DNA from 2 places in the Burkholderia stabilis genome. Region 1 is predicted to be linked to the other one. Evidence: predicted binding sites of a transcription regulator. Region 1 holds the regulator's gene; the other holds the start of a gene.
What was found. The regulator LexA, encoded in region 1, represses DNA repair genes until DNA is damaged. The targets are predictions, from matches to a motif close to ACTGTATNNNNATACAGT.

Region 1 (10,094 bases):
ACCGTGATGCCGAGCGTCACGCCGAAACCGGGCAGCGCGCTCGGCTTGCGAAAGGTGTACGTCGTCATCGGATGCTCTTGCTGGGTCGATGCTTCTCATGGGCCCGACGCAAACGCCGGCGCGATGAATTGCGCCGGCGGCCCGTCGGGGGGCGGCGCGCTGTCGTGGCGCGCCGCTGTCGTTATGGCGTTACTGCGGCTTGTAGATCGAATCGAACACGCCGCCGTCCGCGAAATGCGTCTTCTGCGCATTCGTCCAGCCGCCGAAGGTATCGTCGACCGTGTACAGCTTCAGCTTCGGGAACTGCTTCGTCAGCTCCGCCGGCACGTTCTTCGAGCGCGGCCGGTAGTAGTTGCGCGCCGCGATCTCCTGGCCCTGCGGGCTGTACAGGAAGTTCAGGTACGCTTCGGCCAGCTTGCGCGTGCCCTTCTTGTCGACCACCTTGTCGACCACCGCGACGGGCGGCTCGGCCAGGATGCTCACCGACGGCACGACGATTTCGAACTTGTCGGTGCCGAACTCCTTCACCGACAGGAACGCCTCGTTTTCCCACGCGATCAGCACGTCGCCGATCCCGCGCTGCACGAAGCTCGTCGTCGCGCCCCGTGCGCCCGAATCGAGCACGCCTGCGTTCTTGTAGAGCTTCGTGACGAATTCCTTCGCCGTCTGCTCGTTGCCGCCCGGCTTGTGCTGCGCATACGCCCACGCGGCCAGGTAGTTCCAGCGCGCGCCGCCCGACGTCTTCGGGTTCGGCGTGACGATCGAGATGCCCGGCTTGGTCAGGTCTTCCCAGTCCTTGATCCCCTTCGGATTGCCCTTGCGCACGAGGAACACGATCGTCGACGTGTACGGCGACGCGTTGTCGGGCAGGCGCTTCTGCCAGTCCTTGTTCACGAGCCCCTTGTTCGCGAGCGCGTCGATGTCGTACGCGAGCGCCAGCGTGACGACGTCGGCCTGCAGGCCGTCGAGCACCGAACGCGCCTGCGCGCCCGAGCCACCGTGCGACTGCTTGAAGTTGACCGTCTCGCCCGTCTTCGCCTTCCACTCCTTGCCGAACGCCTGGTTGAAATCCTGATACAGCTCGCGCGTCGGGTCGTACGACACGTTCAGGAAAGTCGTATCGGCCTGCGCGTGCGTCGCGACGCCCAGCGCCGCCGCCGCGCCCAGCGCGAGTGTTGCGATCAGGCGGCCCACTCCGCCCACCAGCCCCGTATTGCGCTTCGCCATCCTTGGTTCTCCAGTGTTGTCGGTATTGCGATGTCGGGCCAGTCTAACGAACGGGTTACATGATTAAAAATAATCGTTCCTCATTTTTTAATACTCAAAAGTGCTAACGCATACTGGATGGACGGTTGCGGCAGATGAACCGGCGTCCGGACGTCGCGAAATCACGCCGGAACCGGCGTGATCGCGTCGAACCTCAAGTAACACTTGAAATTCGCGAAGTACTGTATAAAAATACAGCTCACTGTCTATCCATACAGTTGAGCCATGACCAAACTCACCGCCCGTCAGCAGCAAGTGTTCGACTTGATCCGTCGCGCGATCGAGCGCTCCGGATTCCCTCCCACCCGCGCCGAGATCGCGGCCGAACTGGGCTTCAGCTCGCCGAATGCGGCCGAGGAGCACCTGCGTGCGCTGGCACGCAAGGGCGTGATCGAGCTGGCCGCCGGCGCGTCGCGCGGCATCCGCCTGCTCGGCCTCGAAGATTCCCCGCACCAGTTCACGCTGCCGCACGCCGGCCTGATGCAGCTGTCGCTGCCGCTCGTCGGCCGCGTCGCGGCAGGTAGCCCGATCCTCGCGCAGGAGCACATCTCGCACCATTACGCGTGCGATCCCGCGCTGTTCTCCAGCAAGCCCGACTACCTGCTGAAGGTGCGCGGCCTGTCGATGCGCGACGCCGGCATTCTCGACGGCGACCTCCTCGCCGTGCAGAAGCGCACGGAAGCGAAGGACGGCCAGATCATCGTCGCGCGTCTCGGCGACGACGTCACGGTCAAGCGCCTGATGCGCCGTCCGGGCGGTCTCGAGCTGATCGCGGAGAACCCGGATTACGAAAACATCTTCGTCAAGGCCGGCAGCGCGGAATTCGCGCTGGAAGGCATCGCCGTCGGGCTGATCCGCTCGGGCGAACTCTGACATTCCGCATTCCGTCTCGCTGAGGAGAACATCATGGAACGCCTTGCCCGCCTGCTGCCTTTCCGTCAATTCGGTCGCCTGCGTCACCTGCGCGGCCGCACACCCTGCGCACCGCTGTCCGCGGCAGCGCCTGTGGAAGAAGAAGTCGCAGTCGAACGGCAGGCGTCGCTGCTGCCATCGGCGCTGCCCGCTTTCGCGCGGGTATCGCTGAACGCCGGCCTGAATCACGCGGAACCCGCGCGCCGCGCGCCGGTACGCGTCTATCACGGTCGTTCGCGCCTGATCATGGTCGGCACGATCGATGCCGTGTGCCGGATGATCGATCGCTGCATCGCGGAGGAACGATCGGCCGCGCAAGGCGGTCTCTGATTGCGGAACATGTCCGCACCGGAGGCAACGTGACTGGATCGTCGGGCCGCGCATGGCGGCTCAAGCCCTTGCTGATCGTCGTGCTGGCCATCGCCGTCGTGGCGGCGATCGGCTACGCATACGCGTCACCGTACGTCGCGCTCGGTCGCCTGAAATCGGCGATCGATGCGCGCGATGCGCAGGCCATCAGTGAGTATGTCGATTTTCCGTCGCTGCGCATCAGCCTGAAGCAGCAGGTCACGGAAGAGTTGATGCGCCGGATCGACGCGGTGAAGAAAAACAATCCGCTCGCGATGATCGGTGCGCTGATCGGGTCCGCGCTGATCGGCCCGCTGGTCGACGCGTACGCCACCCCGGAGGGCGTGGCCGCGCTGATGAGCGGATTGCCGCCGCGCGGCAATCCGGGCGAGCGTCCGCCCGAATGGTCGAACCTGCCGCAAGGCACTTCATCGGGCAATGCGTCGGCCTCAACGCAGGCCGGCCCGGTGCCTGCAAGCGCAACCGCTCCCGGCAGCGACACGGCTTCCGTGGCCGCATCATCGCCGGCACCGGCCACTCCCGCACCAGCCAGCCCGAGCGATGCAGCACATCCGCCGCATCAGCAGCAAACAAGCGCCGGCTACCGGAACATCGACGAATTCGTCGTGACCTACCAGCGCAGCGCCGACGGCACGCGCTATGCGGCGATATTCCACCGCTTCGGCCTGTTTTCGTGGAAGTTGTCCGCGATCAACCTGCATGCGTAGCCGGCTACGGTCGGCGCCCGCGCCGCACATGCGGCGCAGCGCCTGACCGGCGCGAACCGCCGGTCGTCAGTCCTTCATTGCGTCATTTGCCGCTTGCGGTGGCCGCTTCACGCTCGCGCGCGATTTCAGCCTTCTGCTCTTCGGCCGACGAACACGCCACCAGAATGCTGCAGTTCACGCGATCGAGGAGTTGCGTATTGCCCGACCCCATCCACCATCTCGACAACCCGCTGCGGCACCGGTGGCCGACGACGACGAGGTCGACCTTCAGTTCCGACGCGAGATTCGCGATTTCGTCGATCGGATAGCCGAACGCGAAATGACCTTCGGCCTGCACGCCGCGCTCGCGCAACCAGTTCACGCCTTCCTGCAGAATCTCGCGTGCGGTTTCCTCGAAGCGGCCGCACGCAACATCGGTCAGCAGGCCGGCACTCTGCGCAATGCTCGATCGCATGTCGACCACCGACAGCAAATGCGTTTCAGCCTTCAGGTCGAGTGCGAGATTGGCGCCGCAACGCAGCGCCTTGCGCCCTTCGAGCGAACCGTCGTAACACAGCAAAATCTTGTTGTAGCTAGCCATGAAACCTCCCTGTCGCGACTACGAGCCTACGCATTCATCATGGTGCGCCGCAATTCAGGACGCAAGGGATGGAAAACGCTGATTCGCCCCGCTCGGCGCGTGCGCGATGATGCGGTGCACGATCGGTGCGCGCATGCATCGCACCGTGCAGGCATGCCCTGAAGAGACGCAGCCGATGCACTAGAATGGCCCGTTCGTACTCCAGCGGGCCATCACGCGCCGGCGTCGCGCTTCGGTCATGCCCGTGTGACACATGTTCGCCCGATCCGTTCGCAAGCCGGCCACGCATCCGCCAGCAGAACGCTTCCGCGCCCGCTTACAACGACAACATGCCCATGTCCGTCGCACCGATCGATTTCCGTAACGTCGAAAAGCGCTATGGCGACAAACTCGTCGTCAACGGCCTGTCCTTCCACGTGCAGGCCGGCGAATGCTACGGCCTGCTCGGGCCGAACGGCGCCGGCAAGACCACGACGCTGAAGATGCTGCTCGGCCTCGCGCAACCCGATGCAGGCACCATTTCGCTATGCGGCGAACCGGTTCCATCGCGTGCGCGGCATGCGCGCCAGCGTGTCGGTGTCGTCCCCCAGTTCGACAATCTCGACCCCGATTTCACCGTGCGCGAGAACCTGCTCGTGTTCAGCCGCTATTTCGGGATGTCCGCGCAGGCTGCCCGCACGCTCGTGCAACCGCTGCTCGAATTCGCGAAGCTCGAGAACAAGGCCGACGCGAAGGTCGGCGAGTTGTCGGGCGGCATGAAGCGCCGCCTCACGCTCGCCCGCGCGCTCGTCAACGATCCCGATGTGCTGGTGCTCGACGAGCCGACGACGGGCCTCGATCCGCAGGCGCGACACCTGATGTGGGAGCGGCTGCGCTCGCTGCTCGCGCGCGGCAAGACGATCCTCATCACCACGCACTTCATGGAAGAAGCCGAACGCCTGTGCGACCGGCTGTGCGTGATCGAGGAAGGCCGCAAGATCGCGGAAGGCGCGCCGCATGCATTGATCGAATCGGAAATCGGCTGCGACGTGATCGAAATCTACGGGCCCGATCCAGCCGCCCTGCGCGACGAGCTCGCGGCGTTCGCAAAGCACACCGAGATCAGCGGCGAGACGCTGTTCTGCTACGTGAGCGACCCCGAGCCGCTCAGTGCGCGACTCAAGGGTCGTCCGGGGTTGCGCTATCTGCATCGCCCGGCCAATCTGGAGGATGTGTTCCTGCGGCTCACGGGCCGCGAAATGCAGGACTGATCGACCATGGACGTCCGCAATTATTCCGCCGCCACACCGTCCGCCTCGCCGCGCGCGTCACGCTTCGCGATCGCGATGCCCGCGAACGCAACCAACTGGATCGCCGTATGGCGGCGCAACTATCTCGTCTGGCGCAAGCTCGCGCTCGCGTCGATGTTCGGCAATCTGGCCGATCCGATGATCTATCTGTTCGGGCTGGGTTTCGGGCTCGGCCTGATGCTCGGGCATGTCGACGGCGTGTCGTATATCGCGTTCCTCGCTGCCGGCACGGTCGGGTCGAGCGTGATGATGTCCGCGAGCTTCGAATCGATGTATTCGGGGTTCTCGCGCATGCACGTGCAGCGCACCTGGGAGGCGATCATGCACACGCCGCTCGCGCTCGGCGACATCGTGCTCGGCGAGATCGTCTGGGGAGCCAGCAAGGCCATGCTGTCGGGGGTCGCGATCATGCTCGTCGCGGGCGCGCTCGGCTATGCGCGGTTTCCGTCGATGCTCGCGGCGCTGCCCGTGATCGCGCTCGCGGGCCTCGCGTTTGCAAGCATCGCGATGATCGTCACGGCGCTCGCGCCGTCCTACGATTTCTTCATGTTCTATCAGACGCTCGTGCTGACGCCGATGCTGCTGCTGTCGGGCGTGTTCTTCCCGATCACGCAGTTGCCGCCGGTCGCACAGCATGCGGCGCATGCGCTGCCGCTCGCGAACGCGGTCGAACTGATCCGGCCTGCGATGCTCGGCCGGCCGGCGACCGACGTCGCCCTGCATATCGCGGTGCTCGCCGGCTACGCGATCGGCGGGTTCCTGCTGTCCGCATGGCTGTTCCGGCGGCGGATGATGCGCTGACGGCCGGCGCACGCGGCGCCGGCTTCATGCGACGACGTCACTCGTCGTCGTCGCTCCACGGGATCTCGACGTCGGTCAGGAACGCGACGGTCGCGAGCGGGCCGCCTTCCTGACGGCCGAGCTTGCCGTCCGCGCGATGCCATTCGACCCGGAATTGCGTGCCCGGATCGTCGGCGACCAGATAGACCGAGCGCAGCTCTTCCTTGTCGGCTTCGTCGACCGGGCCGTCGAACGACACCAGCATCTTCTGCGGCCACAGGCCGTTGACGGGGTCGTAAATGCGGTCGCCCTGCGGAATGTCGATGCTTGCATCGACGCCGATCGTTGCGGAGGCCTCGATGATCATCGTGCCGAGCGCGTTCAGCACGGCCGTTGCCCGCGCGGAATTGGCCTGGCGGATCGCGAGATCGCCGCGCGTCAGCGCCTTTTCGAGTCGAGGATGAATCTTCGGTTGGGTCATGCGTTTTCCTGTTTGCTTCTTGTAAAGGGCGCCGCACGCGCGAAGCGCCGGCGCCGGGTAAATTCGACGATCGCGCCCGCCTGGCGCGCCGCTCGCGCGCGTCAGAACCCGAGCGCGATCGCGAGCAATCCGCTCGCGATCCCGAACACGACCACGAGGATCGCGACGATCGCCAGCATGTACGGCTTGAACGAACGCGCGAGCATCGCGAGCGACGGCACGCTGATCGGCGGCAGCGTCATCAGCAGCGCGGCGGCCGGGCCGACGCCCATGCCGAGCGACAGCATCGCCTGGATGATCGGCACCTCGCCCGCCGTCGGGATCACGAACAGCATGCCCGCGACCGCGAACGCGACGATCCAGCCGAGATGGTTGCCGATGTCCGGGCCGATGTGCGGGAACAGCCATGCGCGCGCGGCGCCGAGCAGCAGCACGAGCACGATGTATTCGGGCACGAGCCGCACGGCCATGCGGGCCAGCAGCTTCATCCAGCGGACGAACGGATTGCCGGCCGCGGCCTGCTCGGCGGCCAGTGCAGCGAGTTGCGCGTCGTCGATGCTGCGGTCTTCCGGACGGGCAATGCGGTTCAGCAGATACCCGATCCCGAACACCATCGCGATGCCGAGCACGAGGCGCAGCGCGCTCCAGTGCCAGCCGAGCACGAAGCCCATGAAGACCAGCGCCGCCGGATTCAGCACCGTGTTGCCGAGCCAGAACGCGACCGCGCCGCCGGGCGACGCATGGCGCGCACGCAAGCCCGCGACGACCGGCGCCGCGCAGCACGTGCACATCATCCCGGGCAACGACAGCAGGCCGCCCGCGGCAACGCTGCCGAAGCCCGTGCGACCGAGCACGCGCGCGACCCAGTGCGCGGGCAGCAGCGCCTGCACGGCCGAACCGAGCAGCAGACCGAGCACCATTGCCTGCCAGATCGCCTTGCCGTACGCCCACGCGTAGTCGAGCGCGGCCTTCAGCGACGGCTCGGGGGCGGTTGCCGACGTGCCCATCAGGATCGACTGGCCGATCGAATGATGCTCGGCGGCAACGAACGCCTTGTTGTAGTACGGGAACCATTTCACATAGAACAGTCCCGCGACTGCGATCAGCAGGAAGGTCATCCAGCCGAGGGCCGGACTGGGTTGGGTGCGTGTGGTCGTCATCGTGTGGTCGTCGATTGGTTTTTATCGGTTCCGGATGCCCCGCCTGCCGCAATCGCGGCCGACGCGGGCAGCCCTGCCTGCGCAAGCTGGCTCAGCAACGCGCGCGCCTGATCGCGCACATCGGCCGCGTTGGGCCGGAAAGCGAACGTCAGCGCCCGGTTCGGCTTGTCGTATGCCGCACGGTGGGTGCGCGCATAAGCGGGATCGTAATGCTTGTCGATCAGCGCGGCGAACAATTCGGCCCGCGCGTTCGCATCGATCAGCGCATTCCAGTGCGCCACCTCTTCGCGGCTGTGCAAGCCGATCAGCCGATGCAGTTGCCCCTTGAACGCGGCCGGTTCGTCGAACAGGTGGCCGTAATCGTCGAGCAGGAATGCAATGCGCTCGTCGTGCGCCGCATCGACCTGCACCCACGGCCCCGCGTGAAACGCGTCGAGCAATGCGATCGGCAACTGCACGAGCCCGATCTTGCGGCTTTCCGATTCGACGAACACCGGCCATTCGGGGTCGAAACGCCCGAGCGTTTCGACGAGCCCCGAATCGAACCCCTTCTGCGACGGTTGCGGCGTGCCCGGCAGTGCGCCGAGCAGCGAGCCCCGATGGCATGCGAGCGCTTCGAGATCGAGCGTCTGTGCGCCCGCGTCGTGCAACGCGTTCAGCAGGCGCGTCTTGCCGCAGCCGGTATGGCCGACCAGCGCGATGTAGCGAAAGCGCGTCGGCAGCGTGTCGAGCGTCTCGCACACCGAACGACGGTACGACTTGTACCCGCCGTCGAGCTGGCGCGCCTGCCAGCCGATCAGGTTGAACCAGGTCGTCATCGAGCCTGAACGCTTGCCGCCGCGCCAGCAGTAGATCAGCGGCCGCCAGTTGCGCGGACGGTCGGCGAACGTCGTGTCGAGATGGCGCGCGATGTTGCGCGCGACGATCGCCGCGCCGACGCGGGTCGCCTCGTAAGGCGACACCTGCCGGTACATCGTCCCGACGAGCACGCGCTCCTCGTTGCTGAGCACGGGCGCGTTCAGTGCGCCGGGGATATGATCCTCGGCGAATTCGAGCGGCGTGCGCACGTCGATGATCTCGTCGAACTCGCCGGCGCGATCGAGGGTGACAATCAGGTTCTTCAATTTGGCGTCGAACAGGGGCGATGCGGCTCGGTGAGCCGCATGGGCGCGGAAGGCGGATTGGCGATTATCTCACGGGCCGGCGTCTCGGGCCGCGCGCGGCGACCGACGGCTTCGACGTGGCCTGCATCGTGTCGATCAGATGATCGCGAAACGCCCGTACCGACGCGGGCAGATCGCGCCCCGCCATCGTCTGCACCTGGATGCTGCGCTCGCGAAGCTGCGGATTCGTCACGGGCACGACGACGAAGCCGTCCGCGTCGCAACGGTCGCGCACCGACAGCAGCCCCGTGAACATCACCGCACCCGTGCGCCGCGCGTAGCCGTACATCGCCGCCGTGTTGTTGCTCGTCAGTTCGGGCTCGAGCAACAGCCCGTCGAGCGCGCACGCGATGTCGATCAGCTGGCGCACCGTCGTGCCGGCCTCGGGCAACACGTGCGGGTGACGCGCGACATCGGCGAGCGACACCTCGCCGCGCATCGCGAGCGGATGGTCGTGCCGCACCAGCGCGAAAATCGGCGCGCGCTCGGTGTGCTCGACGCGCACGCCCTTCTCCGGCGCGAGGCTGAAGGTCAGCGCGATGTCCGCATCGCCGTCGCGCACGCGCCGCGTCGCATCCGCCGGCGACACGACCCACACGGAGAAATCGACGCCCGGATGGCGCGCCTTGAAGCTCGCGAGCGCGCCGGGCAGGAAATCGATCGCGAACCCTTCGGAGCACGCGATCTTCAGCAGGCTGCCGTGCAGCGCGTCGAGCCCGCCGATGTCCTTCATCACGTGCTCGGCTTCCAGCAGGCTGCGCTGCGCGAACGCCAGCAGCCGCTCGCCGGCCTCCGACAGCGCCATCCCGCGCGGCCGGCGCTCGAACAACGGCGCGCCGAGTTCGCTCTCGAGCTTCGTGATCTGGCGGCTGATCGCCGACACCGCCACATGCAGCCGCGCGGATGCATCGCTGATCGAGCCGGTGCGCGCCACTTCGACGAAATAGCGCAGCGCCAGGCCATGCAGGAAAGCCGCCATCGTTCTGTCTCCGCACGGCTCGCGGCCGTGCTGCTTTGCCTTTTCGGCAAAGAAAGGTTCGAAATTCGATCATTGTGACAAAAAAAACGGCTTTCTAGAATCGATCGCACTTCACGCTGCCTGCACGATCCGTGTGCGCCGCGAACCCGACAGAGGAGACACCACTTGAGCCGTACCGCCGCCATCCAGCACGCGTTGAACCAGTTCGAATCCGGCGCGTTCTTCACGACCCTGAGCCGCCGCGTCGGCCTGCGCACCGAAAGCCAGGAAAGCGGCACCGGTGACGCGCTGCGCGCGTACCTGACCGACGAGATCGCCCCCGAGGCCGCCCGCCTCGGCTTCACGTCGCGGATCGTCGACAATCCCGTCGACGGCGGCGGCCCATTCCTGCTCGCGTCGCGCCACGAA
Region 2 (10,094 bases), 1.7 Mb from region 1:
CGGACAGGTTGCCGTAGCCCTCGCGGTTCTGCGCGAGCAGCACGAGCCCGAACGCACCGGGGCCCGGATCATGGCCGGGCGGAACATCGTCCGGCGTCACCTCGAAGTACGAACCGATGATGAGCGGCAGCCCTTTCGCCTTCGCCGCGACATGCATGCGCGGCGCGCCTGCGAGCGAGCATTCGTCGGTAATCGCGATCCCGCGGTAGTGAAGTTCCACCGCGCGCGCGACCAACTCCTCCGCGTGCGACGCACCATGCAGGAACGAGAAATTCGAGCGGCAGAACAACTCCGCGTAATCGGGCAGCAAACTGAATTCCGAAACCATCGCGGCTCACCCGAACAGACCGTGCAAAAACCAGTGCGGGTCAGCCTGGCTGCTCGTCCGCTCCCTGAACACCCAGTAGCACGCGCCCTCTTCGTCCTGCGCCACGTAGTAATCGCGCTCGGCAAGCTGACCGTCAAACCACCCGGCCTCGATCCGCTCCGGCGACGACATCATCCTCAGCGGCGTATGAAACACCGGCCGGTTCTCACGCATCAACAGCGGCAGCGGCTCGGCCAGCAGCCACGCGGGACGCGGCGGCGTGGCCGGCGGACCACCGGCCTGCTTGCCGGCCTGCGCATCGAGCGGCAGCCAGCGGTTCGCGGCCTCGGGCCGGTAATCGGCGACGGGCGCCGCGCGCAGCACGTTCTCCGCGCCAAGCCGCGCGACCAGCAGCTCGAACAGCCGCGCACGCGTCTCGCGCGTACCGCCCGGCTCGGGAAAGAGATCGTCGGCCGGCGGTGCGACCGATTCGACACGCGTGGCCTTCAGGCGCACCGCGATCACCGCGGCCGGCAGTTCGACACGCGCGAGCCGCTCGCCGAGCAGCCGCATGAAGTGCGCCTCGTCGCGCACGGGTGCGGCGAATGCGAGTTCGAGCGGCGTCGGCGGCACGGCCTGGCGGCCGCGCTCGTGCTCGAGATCGAACGTCATCGCGGCCAGCGAGAGTTGCCGCGCGGCCAGCCAGCCGCACAGCTGCACGACGAGCCGCCGCGCGGCGAACAGCACGGCTTCCGCGTATTCGACACGCTCCGGCAATTCCAGCCGCACGTCGAACACGGGCGGCACCGCCATCCACGCAAGCGGCTCGACCGCATCGCCGTACGCGCGATCGAGCGCGGCCAGCAGCGCGGGGCCGCAGCGGCGCTGCAGCCCCGCACGCGGCAAGTTGCGCAGATCGGCGAGCGTGCGGCAACCCAGGCCGTCGAACCAGCCCGCATACGGACGCGCATCGGGCAACAACACGCAGGGCAGCCTGTCGAGCGAGCGGACGAGCGCCGCGTGGCCGGCCACGCGGCGCCGGACGTGCGCGCGCGCCGACATGCGTGCGAGCAGCCACGCACCGTGCCCGGTCGGCGCGGCGGACAGGCGCGCCGCATAACCAAGCGCCGCGAGCGTCGTGCGCACCTGCCGGCACAGCGACGGCAGCCCGCCGAACAGACGCAGGCTCGGGCCGACGTCGACGATCAGCGTGGCTTCGTCGTCGAGCGCGACACACGGCGAGAAGCGCAGCAACGCGAGCGCGACCGCGCGCAGCGCATCGGCCTCGCGCGCGGGATCGCGTTCGACGAGCTGCGTCTCGGGCGCGAGCGTCAGCACGCCGCCGCGCTTCATGCCCGCGCGCACGCCGTGCCGGCGCGCGGCCGCATCGGCGATCAGCACGATGCCTTGCTCGAGCACCGCGCAGCCTGCGTCGTCTGCGTCGTCCGCCGCGCCGTCAGACGGCGGCGGGGCGCACACGTCGAGCGGCAGGCGCGGCAGATGGATGCCGAGCAAGACGCGCATAGCGGCTCTCCACGATGGGCGACGGCAGGTCGAGCACGAGCGGCTCGCCGCGCGCGGGCCCGCGACGCTTGACGATATCGAGCGACACGCCGCCCGGCACGGGATACAGCGCAACGCGCAGCACGGCCGGCGACGGCTGCCGTGCGGCCGACAGCGGGCGCAGCATCACGAACAGCGTGTCGCCCGTGCGCGCGGCCGCGAGATGCAAGCGCCGCAGTGCGTCGGGCCGCGCGTCCTGCCAGAGCAGCAGCGCGCCGCAACAGCCGGTCTTGAGCGCCTGCTCGGCGGCCCACAACGCATCGGTGCGGCTACCGGCGCGCAGCCACAGCAGCGCATCGGCCGGCACGCCGAGACTGGCGAGCGCGGTCGCATGCGGCGATTGCGGCGGCGCGACGAGCGCGAGCGGGCGCCGCGCGCTGACGGTGCGTGCGAGCGCAGGCGCGAGCAGCCGCATCTCGCCGCAGCCAGGCTGCGCGGCCAGCAGTTCGACGAGCCCGCCGATCGGCCAGCCGCCGCCCGGCAGCTCGGTAGACAGCGGCGCAAAGCCGGTCTCGACCGTGCGCGGGCCGCCGCGCGCGAGCTGGGAGCCGCGCCAAAGGGACGGATGAAGGGATTCGGGAGAAATGGAGGATGCGAGCATGACGCCACCCACAACTGTATGGATATACAGTATATGGCAATGCGCTCGCGTCGCACAGCACCGGTGCGAAACCGGTTTTTGTCAGAGGAAAACAGGAGGAAAGCCGGCCCGCCGGACGGAGCGCGGCCGGATCATGCCGCCCCAACGCCCGTCACGACCATCCGGCCCGATGCGACGCACACGAACCGAATCGCCTGGCCGGACCGTCACGCAAACCGGCGCGATGCGACACCCCGCACCGCGCCGGCCCGCGCGCCGTCCGTCAACCGAGCAGCAACGCGTCGTCGTCGAGCTGCTCGTGACGCACCTTCTCGAACATCTGCAGCAGATCCGGCACGTCGAGCCCGCGGCGCGCGTCGCCCGACACGTCGAGCACGACCTGCCCCTGGTGCAGCATCACCGTGCGGTCGCCGTAGTCGAGCGCCTGCCGCATGCTGTGCGTGACCATCATCGTCGTCAGCTTGCTCTCGGCGACGATGCGTGCGGTCAGCTCCAGCACGAACGCGGCCGTCTTCGGGTCGAGCGCGGCCGTGTGCTCGTCGAGCAGCAGGATCCGCGACGGCCGCAGCGACGCCATCAGCAGGCTCACGGCCTGCCGCTGGCCGCCCGACAGCAGCCCGATCCGGTCGGTCAGCCGGTTTTCCAGGCCGAGGTTCAGGAGCCGCAGCTTGTCGCGGAACAGCTCGCGCGACGGCCGGTCGAGTGCGGCCCGGAAGCCGCGCCGCACGCCGCGCGCCGTCGCGAGCGCCATGTTCTCCTCGATCGTCAGCGCCTCGCAGGTGCCGGCCATCGGATCCTGGAACACGCGCGCAACGAGGTGCGCGCGGTCCCACGCCGGCTGACGCGTGACGTCCGCGCCGTCGATCGAGATCCGCCCCGAATCGACGCGCTGGTCGCCGCTGACCGCATTCAGGAAAGTCGACTTGCCGGCGCCGTTCGAGCCGATCACCGCGACGAACTGGCCGTCGGGAATCTCGAGCGACAGCCCGCGCAGTGCGCGCGTCTCGATCGGCGTGCCGGGATTGAACGTGAGTTTCAGGTCTTGTGCGGACAGCATGTCATGCCCCTCCGTTCTTGCGCGCGAACAGCTTCTTGCGCGTCGCCGGCAGCACCAGCGCGATCGTGACGAGCGCGGCCGTCACGAGGTTCAGATCCTGCGCCTTCAGGCCGATGAATTCGCTGTTCAGCGCGAGCGCGATGAAGAAGCGGTAGACGATCGCACCGAGCACGACGGCGAGCGTCGTCAGCACGAGCCGGCGCGCGGGCAGCAGCGTCTCGCCGATGATCACGGCGGCCAGCCCGATCACGATCGTGCCGATCCCCATCGAGATGTCCGCGCCGCCCTGCGTCTGCGCGAACAAGGCGCCTGCGAGCGCAACGAGCGCGTTCGACAGCGCCATCCCGGCGAGCGTCGCGCGGCCGGTCGCGATGCCTTGCGCACGCGCCATCCGCGGGTTCGCGCCGGTCGCGCGCATCGCGAGGCCGAGCTGCGACGAGAAGAACCAGTCGAGGCCGAGCTTCGCGACCACGACGACGATCGCGAGCAGCGCCGGGCGCAGCATGTAGTCGGGCATCCAGTCGGGCTGCAGCACGGTGAAGATCGTCGGCTCGGTGATGAGCGGCACGTTCGGCCGCCCCATGATCCGCAGGTTCACCGAATACAGCGCGATCATCATCAGGATGCTGGCGAGCAGATCCATGATCTTCAGGCGTACGTTGAGCCAGCCCGTGATGAAGCCGGCCACCGCGCCCGCGACGATCGCGATGCAGGTCGAGCTGAACGGGTCGTAGCCGGCCGAGATCAGCGTCGCGGCAACGGCGCCGCCGAGCGGAAAACTGCCGTCGACGGTGAGGTCGGGGAAGTTGAGGATGCGAAACGAGATCAGCACCCCGAGGGCGACGAGACTGAAGATCAGTCCGATCTCCAGGGCGCCCATAAACGAGAACAGAGACATGATGGGGAAATCCTGTTGCTTCCCGGCCGGACGTGTACGGCCGGGTGAAGCGAACGGGCGGCCCCGGGTGGGAGCCGCCCGTCCGGCGGTTTCGTTCAGGCCCGGTTCGGGCCTGCAAGCGCGGCGTCGGGCCGGCCGCGGCTTACTTGATGACCGTCTTCGCTTCCTTCACGAGATCCGGCGACAGCGTCGTGCCCTGCTTCGCGGCCGCGCCCGTGTTCACGAACAGCTCGAGGTTGCTGCTCGTCTCCGACGCGATCGCGCCCGGCTTCTCGCCCTTCAGGATGCGCGCGACGACCTTGCCCGTCTGGCGGCCGAGGTCGCCGTAGTTGATGCCGAGCGCCGCGATGCCGCCGCGCTTCACGCTGTCGGTGTCGCCGGCGACGAGCGGAATCTTCGCTTCGTTCGCGACCTTCACGAGCGCTTCGTACGCGGACACGACGTTGTTGTCGGTGTTCGTGTAGATCACGTCGACCTTGCCGATCAGGCTCTTCGCGGCCGGGCCGATGTCGACGGTGCGCGGCGCGGCCGCTTCCTTCAGCGTCATCCCCTGCTTCGCGAGGATCTCCTTGAGCTCCTTCACGACGACGACCGAGTTCGCCTCGCCCGGGTTGTAGACCATGCCGACCGTCTTCGCATTCGGCACGACGCGCTTGATCAGCGCGACCTGGCGATCGAGCGGCAGCTTGTCGGACACGCCCGTCACGTTGGTGCCCGACGGGCCCCAGCCCTTCACGAGCTGCGCGGCGACCGGATCGGTGACGCCCGAATAGACGACCGGCACGCTCTTCGTCGACGCGACGACCGCCTGAGCGGCCGGCGTCGCGATCGCGACGATCACGTCGGGCTGGTCGCCGATGAACTTGCGCGCGATCTGCGCGGCCGTGCCCGTATTGCCCTGCGCGCTCTGGTATTCCCACTTGAGCTTGTCGTCGCCGTAACCTTCCGCCTTCAGCTCGGCGCGTACGCCGTCGCGGATCGCATCGAGCGCAGGATGGTCGACGATCGACAGCACCTTGACGGTCTGCGCGTGCGCGGCGCCTGCCAGCACGAGTGCGGCCACGCCGGCCGTGATCGAACGGATCGCGAAAGTCTTGAACTTCATGGGTGAGTCTCCCCCGTATTGTGTCGGTTCTGGATGATGGATTCCCGCCGCCGTCATGCGGGCGCCGCCGCGCATGACGGCGGCGATCGGCCCGCGCGCGCCCCGGGAAGGCGTGCAGCGGCGAACGCACGAGGATACCATTTCCGCAGACCACCGCCTGACTCCGCGCTTTCGCGCAACGCACCGGATCGCCGCGCCTGCCGGTGCCGTTCAATCGCGCGCGAAGCCCGGCCGGCGGCGGCTCCTGCCGGCATCGGCGCAACGCGTCAGCCGCGGTCGAGGCTTTACGTTATGCTGTCGGCCGACCCAATCCACTCCTTCGGAGGGCACATGAAACGGGGGCTCCGTGCAATCGCATTCGCGTCCGCTGCGCTGACGATGCCGGGTGCGGCGTTCGCGCTGACCGACGGCAGCGCGCAATACGACGACTGCATGCTCAACGCGCTGCGCGAAAGCCGCAACGGCGCGGCGGCACAACTGATCCAGCGGTCCTGCGACGCGCTGTACCGCAACAACGCGATGCTGCTGCCGCGCGAGCGGCGCTTTCATGAATGCGTCGTGCAGTCGCTGCCCGGCGTGCGGGACAACTACGCGATCCAGCAGATCATGTCGATCTGCTCGCGGCGCGGCGAGATGTGAGCCGGCGCTGAACACCAAGCGTCGCGCGGCCGTCCGCCGGCCGCGCCAATGAAAAAGGGCCTGCGCGATGCAGGCCCTTTGCGTTCAGCGGTAAGACGGGTGCGGCGCTCAGAACGACGCGACCATCGAGCCCTTGAACTGCTTCTTGATGAATTCCTTCACTTCCGGCGACTGGTACGCCTTGACCAGCTTCTTCACCCACGGCTGATCCTTGTCCTTCGAGCGCACGGCGATCAGGTTCGCGTACGGGCTCGTCAGCGATTCGAGCGCGATTGCGTCCTTGGTCGGCTGCAGGTTCGCGGCGATCGCGTAGTTCGTGTTGATCACGGCCGCGTCGACGTCCGACAGCACGCGCGGCAATTGCGCGGCGTCGAGCTCGGAGATCTTCAGCTTCTTCGGGTTCTCGGCGATGTCGAGCACCGTCGCGTTGTTGCCGCCCGTGCCGGCGCCCGACTTCAGCTTGATCACGCCTTGCGTCTGCAGCAGCAGCAGCGCGCGGTTCTCGTTCGACGGATCGTTCGGCACCGCGAGCTTCGCGCCTTGCGGCAGGTCCTTCAGCGACTTGAACTTCTTCGAGTACACGCCCATCGGCGAGATGTAGGTCAGGCCGGCGCTGACGAGCTTGTAGCCGCGCTGCTTCACCTGGCTGTCCAGGTAGGGCTGGTGCTGGAAGCTGTTCGCGTCGAGGTCGCCCGAATCGAGCGCCGCGTTCGGCTGCACGTAGTCGTTGAACTCGATGACCTTCACGTTCAGGCCTTCCTTCTCCTTCGCGACCTTCTGCACGAGTTGCCACACTTCCGAATCCGGGCCGGCGACCGTGCCGACCTTGATGACCTTGTCCTCGGCGTGCGCGCCCGCCGACAGCGTCAGCGCTGCGCCGGTGGCCAGCACGGAAAATACCTTCAGGAGACTGCGACGCTTCATCTGTTTCTCGCTTTCTTGCTTACTTGAAATGGGGCGCGATACGGGTATGCCCCGACTCGCAGGAAGGGGCAAATGGTGTCACAGGATCCGCGGGAAGTGAAATACATCCCGCTCATATGGGTATGCACCGCAGCGGTGCTGGCGGAAGCGGCGAGACTTGGCCGTTAGTTGCGTTGTGCGTCGTTATACGCGTTTGCCGCCCCGTGTCAGCCGCCCCGTGTCACGCCACCGCCGCTTCGTCGGCCGCCTTCGCGCCGAACGCGGGTTCGACCGCCCGTCCGCCGGCCCGGCGCGACGGCTGGCCGCCGGCATCGCCGACCCGGAACGCGCCGATCGCATCGCGCAGCCGCGCGGCCTGCTCCTGCAGCGACGCGGCGGCTGCGGCGGCTTCCTCGACGAGCGCCGCGTTCTGCTGGGTCACCTGGTCCATCTGCGTGACCGCGCGCCCGACCTGCGTAATGCCGCTCGCCTGCTCCTCGGATGCCGCCGCGATCTCGCCCATGATGTCGGTCACGCGCGCGACGGCCTGCAGGATCTCGCCCATCGTCGTGCCGGCCTGGCCGACCAGCGTCGACCCGTTGCGCACGCGCTCGACCGAGTCGACGATCAGCTCGCGGATCTCCTTCGCGGCCGTCGCGCTGCGCTGCGCGAGCGAGCGCACTTCGCCCGCGACCACCGCGAAGCCGCGGCCCTGCTCGCCCGCGCGGGCGGCCTCGACCGCCGCGTTCAACGCGAGGATGTTGGTCTGGAACGCGATGCCCTCGATCACGCCGATGATGTCGGCGATCTTGCGCGAGCTGTCGTCGATCTCGCCCATCGTGCCGATCACGCGGTTCACGACGTCGCTCCCGGTACGCGCGATGTCCGACGCGCTGTTCGCGAGCCCGCTCGCCTGCCGCGCGTTGTCCGCGTTCTGCTTCACCGTCGCGGTCAGCTGCTCCATGCTCGCGGCCGTTTCTTCCAGCGACGCGGCCTGCTCCTCGGTGCGCTGCGACAGGTCGTCGTTGCCGGCCGAGATCTCGCGGCTCGCCGACGCGATCGATTCGGCCGACTGGCGAATCCCGCCGATCGTCGCCTGCAGCCGCGCCTGCATGTCGCGCATCGCCGCCATCATGCTCGTGCGGTCGCCCGCGCGCACCGGCACCGGCTGCGTCAGGTCGCCCTGCGCGATGCGCGTCGCGAGCGCGGCCGCTTCGTCGGGCTCGCCGCCGAGGCTGCCGCGCACGTTGCGGATGATCACCAGCATCGCCGCGCTGATCACGAAGCCGATCACGAACACGACCGCGAGGTGGCCGAGCAGCGTCCGGTAGTAGATGGTGTCGATGTCCTTCAGGAAGACGCCGCTCGAGATGTTCCAGTCCCACGGCGTGAAACGCGTGACATAGCTGATCTTCGGCACGGCGGTCTCGCTGTGCGGCAGCCGCCCGCGATACTCGGCGAAACCGCTGCCGGTCGCCTTCGCCGCGTTCAGGATCGTGACGAACAGCGGCTTGCCGTCCGGATCGAGATAGTCGCCGACCTGCGTGCCGACCAGCTTCGGCAGCGTCGGGTGCATCAGCACGACCGGCTTCGAGTCCATCACGAACACGTAGCCCGAATCGCCGTAGCGCATCGCCGCGAGGCTCGCGAGCGCATCGCGCTTCGCGTCGGCCTCGGGCAGCGTGCCGCTCTGCGCGAGCGCGTGATACGCCTTCACGATGCCGGCCGCCGAGTCGACGAGATTCGCGATGCCGGCCTTGCGTTCGGCGAGCATCGTCGCGCGCGTCTCGTAGGCGCTCCATGCGCCGACGCCCAGGAGACCGATCCATACCAGCGCAAGCGCGAGCCACAGCTTGCGGTTCAAACTCATTCTGCTCATCTGCGTGCCTTGTTGTCGATGTCGATGCGCACGAACGGCCGGCCGCGCGCAAACGGTTGCCCTTTTATTTACGGCAACGAGGCTTACAACTTGAATACGCGGCGGCCAGGAACGCGCGCCGCCGGCGCGACAGCCCGCAGCCGCTGTGCTAAAACGACCGGCTGGCCGGCGCGCGAAGCGCCGGCGACATTCCAGGGCCATCCATGTACGTCATCGACATCCACTACACCGCGTCGCTCGAGCGCATCGACGACGCGCTCGAACGCCACCGCGCGTATCTGCAGCCGCTGCTCGACAAGGGCGTCTTCATCGCGGCAGGGCCGAAGGTGCCGCGCGAAGGCGGCGTGATCCTCGCGGCGCGCATCGATCGCGACGAGCTGGACGCGATCCTGAAGACCGACCCGTTCGTCACCGAAGGGCTCGCCACGTATCGCGTGACGGAATTCCGGATCACGCGCGCCGCATCCGGCTTCAACGTGCCCGCGCTGCCGTAACGTAGCGCACACGCATGCCGACGCACCGTCCGACGGGCGGTGAATGCAAACGACGAAGGGAAAGGGAGACTGCGTGACGGCGTGCGGTGGCCGTCACGCGAAACGCCGGGCCGTGCGCCCGGCGCCTGCCGGTCAGTCGACCAGCAGCTTCAGGTCGTGGACCCACGGGCCGGGGCCCTGGCCGTCGCGCACGAACAGGCGCAGCTTGCCGTCGCGGTCGAACACGTAGCTCGCGGCCGTGTGATCCATCGTGTAGCTGCCGGGCGTCTTGCCGGGCACCTTCGCGTAGTACACGCGGAAATCCTTCGTGACCTTCTTCAGCGCGGCTTCGTCGGCCGGCCGCAGGCCGATGAACGACGGATCGAACGCCGGCACGTACTGGCCGAGCAACGCCGGCGTGTCGCGCTCCGGATCGACGGTGACGAACAGCACCTGCACGCGCTTCGCGGCATCGGGCCCGAGCTGTTTCAGCGCCTCGGACAGCTCGGCCATCGTCGTCGGACACACGTCCGGGCAGTGCGTATAGCCGAAGAACATCACGACTGCACGGCCCTTGAAGTCGGCGAGCGTGCGCACCTTGCCGGTCGTATCGGGCAGCGAGAAGTCGCTGCCGAATTGCGTGTTGCCGGTGATGTCGAGATTCTGGAA

Region 2: a site for LexA is predicted at 2,485-2,502, ahead of imuA (translesion DNA synthesis-associated protein ImuA). Genes of this name have one in related genera too.

The regions. Positions count from the first base shown of each region.
Region 1 covers NZ_CP016442.1:871,360-881,453, forward strand. Annotated here, with positions in the region: gene cysT (sulfate ABC transporter permease subunit CysT) at 1-68, opposite strand, end outside; gene BBJ41_RS04080 (sulfate ABC transporter substrate-binding protein) at 190-1,227, opposite strand; gene lexA (transcriptional repressor LexA) at 1,492-2,139, shown strand; gene BBJ41_RS04090 (hypothetical protein) at 2,173-2,508, shown strand; gene BBJ41_RS04095 (DUF2939 domain-containing protein) at 2,538-3,254, shown strand; gene BBJ41_RS04100 (universal stress protein) at 3,337-3,834, opposite strand; gene nodI (nodulation factor ABC transporter ATP-binding protein NodI) at 4,170-5,084, shown strand; gene BBJ41_RS04110 (ABC transporter permease) at 5,091-5,924, shown strand; gene BBJ41_RS04115 (hypothetical protein) at 5,962-6,384, opposite strand; gene BBJ41_RS04120 (permease) at 6,486-7,544, opposite strand; gene mnmH (tRNA 2-selenouridine(34) synthase MnmH) at 7,541-8,668, opposite strand; gene BBJ41_RS04130 (LysR family transcriptional regulator) at 8,733-9,686, opposite strand; gene BBJ41_RS04135 (M20 family metallopeptidase) at 9,852-10,094, shown strand, end outside.
Region 2 covers NZ_CP016442.1:3,096,610-3,106,703, reverse strand. Annotated here, with positions in the region: partial or broken gene BBJ41_RS14505 (PHP domain-containing protein) at 1-328, opposite strand, end outside; gene BBJ41_RS14500 (Y-family DNA polymerase) at 335-1,831, opposite strand; gene imuA (translesion DNA synthesis-associated protein ImuA) at 1,764-2,471, opposite strand; gene BBJ41_RS14490 (ABC transporter ATP-binding protein) at 2,734-3,528, opposite strand; gene BBJ41_RS14485 (ABC transporter permease) at 3,530-4,426, opposite strand; gene BBJ41_RS14480 (ABC transporter substrate-binding protein) at 4,569-5,531, opposite strand; gene BBJ41_RS14475 (VF_A0006 family four-cysteine protein) at 5,862-6,170, shown strand; gene BBJ41_RS14470 (MetQ/NlpA family ABC transporter substrate-binding protein) at 6,279-7,094, opposite strand; gene BBJ41_RS14465 (methyl-accepting chemotaxis protein) at 7,315-8,952, opposite strand; gene BBJ41_RS14460 (YciI family protein) at 9,156-9,446, shown strand; gene BBJ41_RS14455 (SCO family protein) at 9,579-10,094, opposite strand, start outside.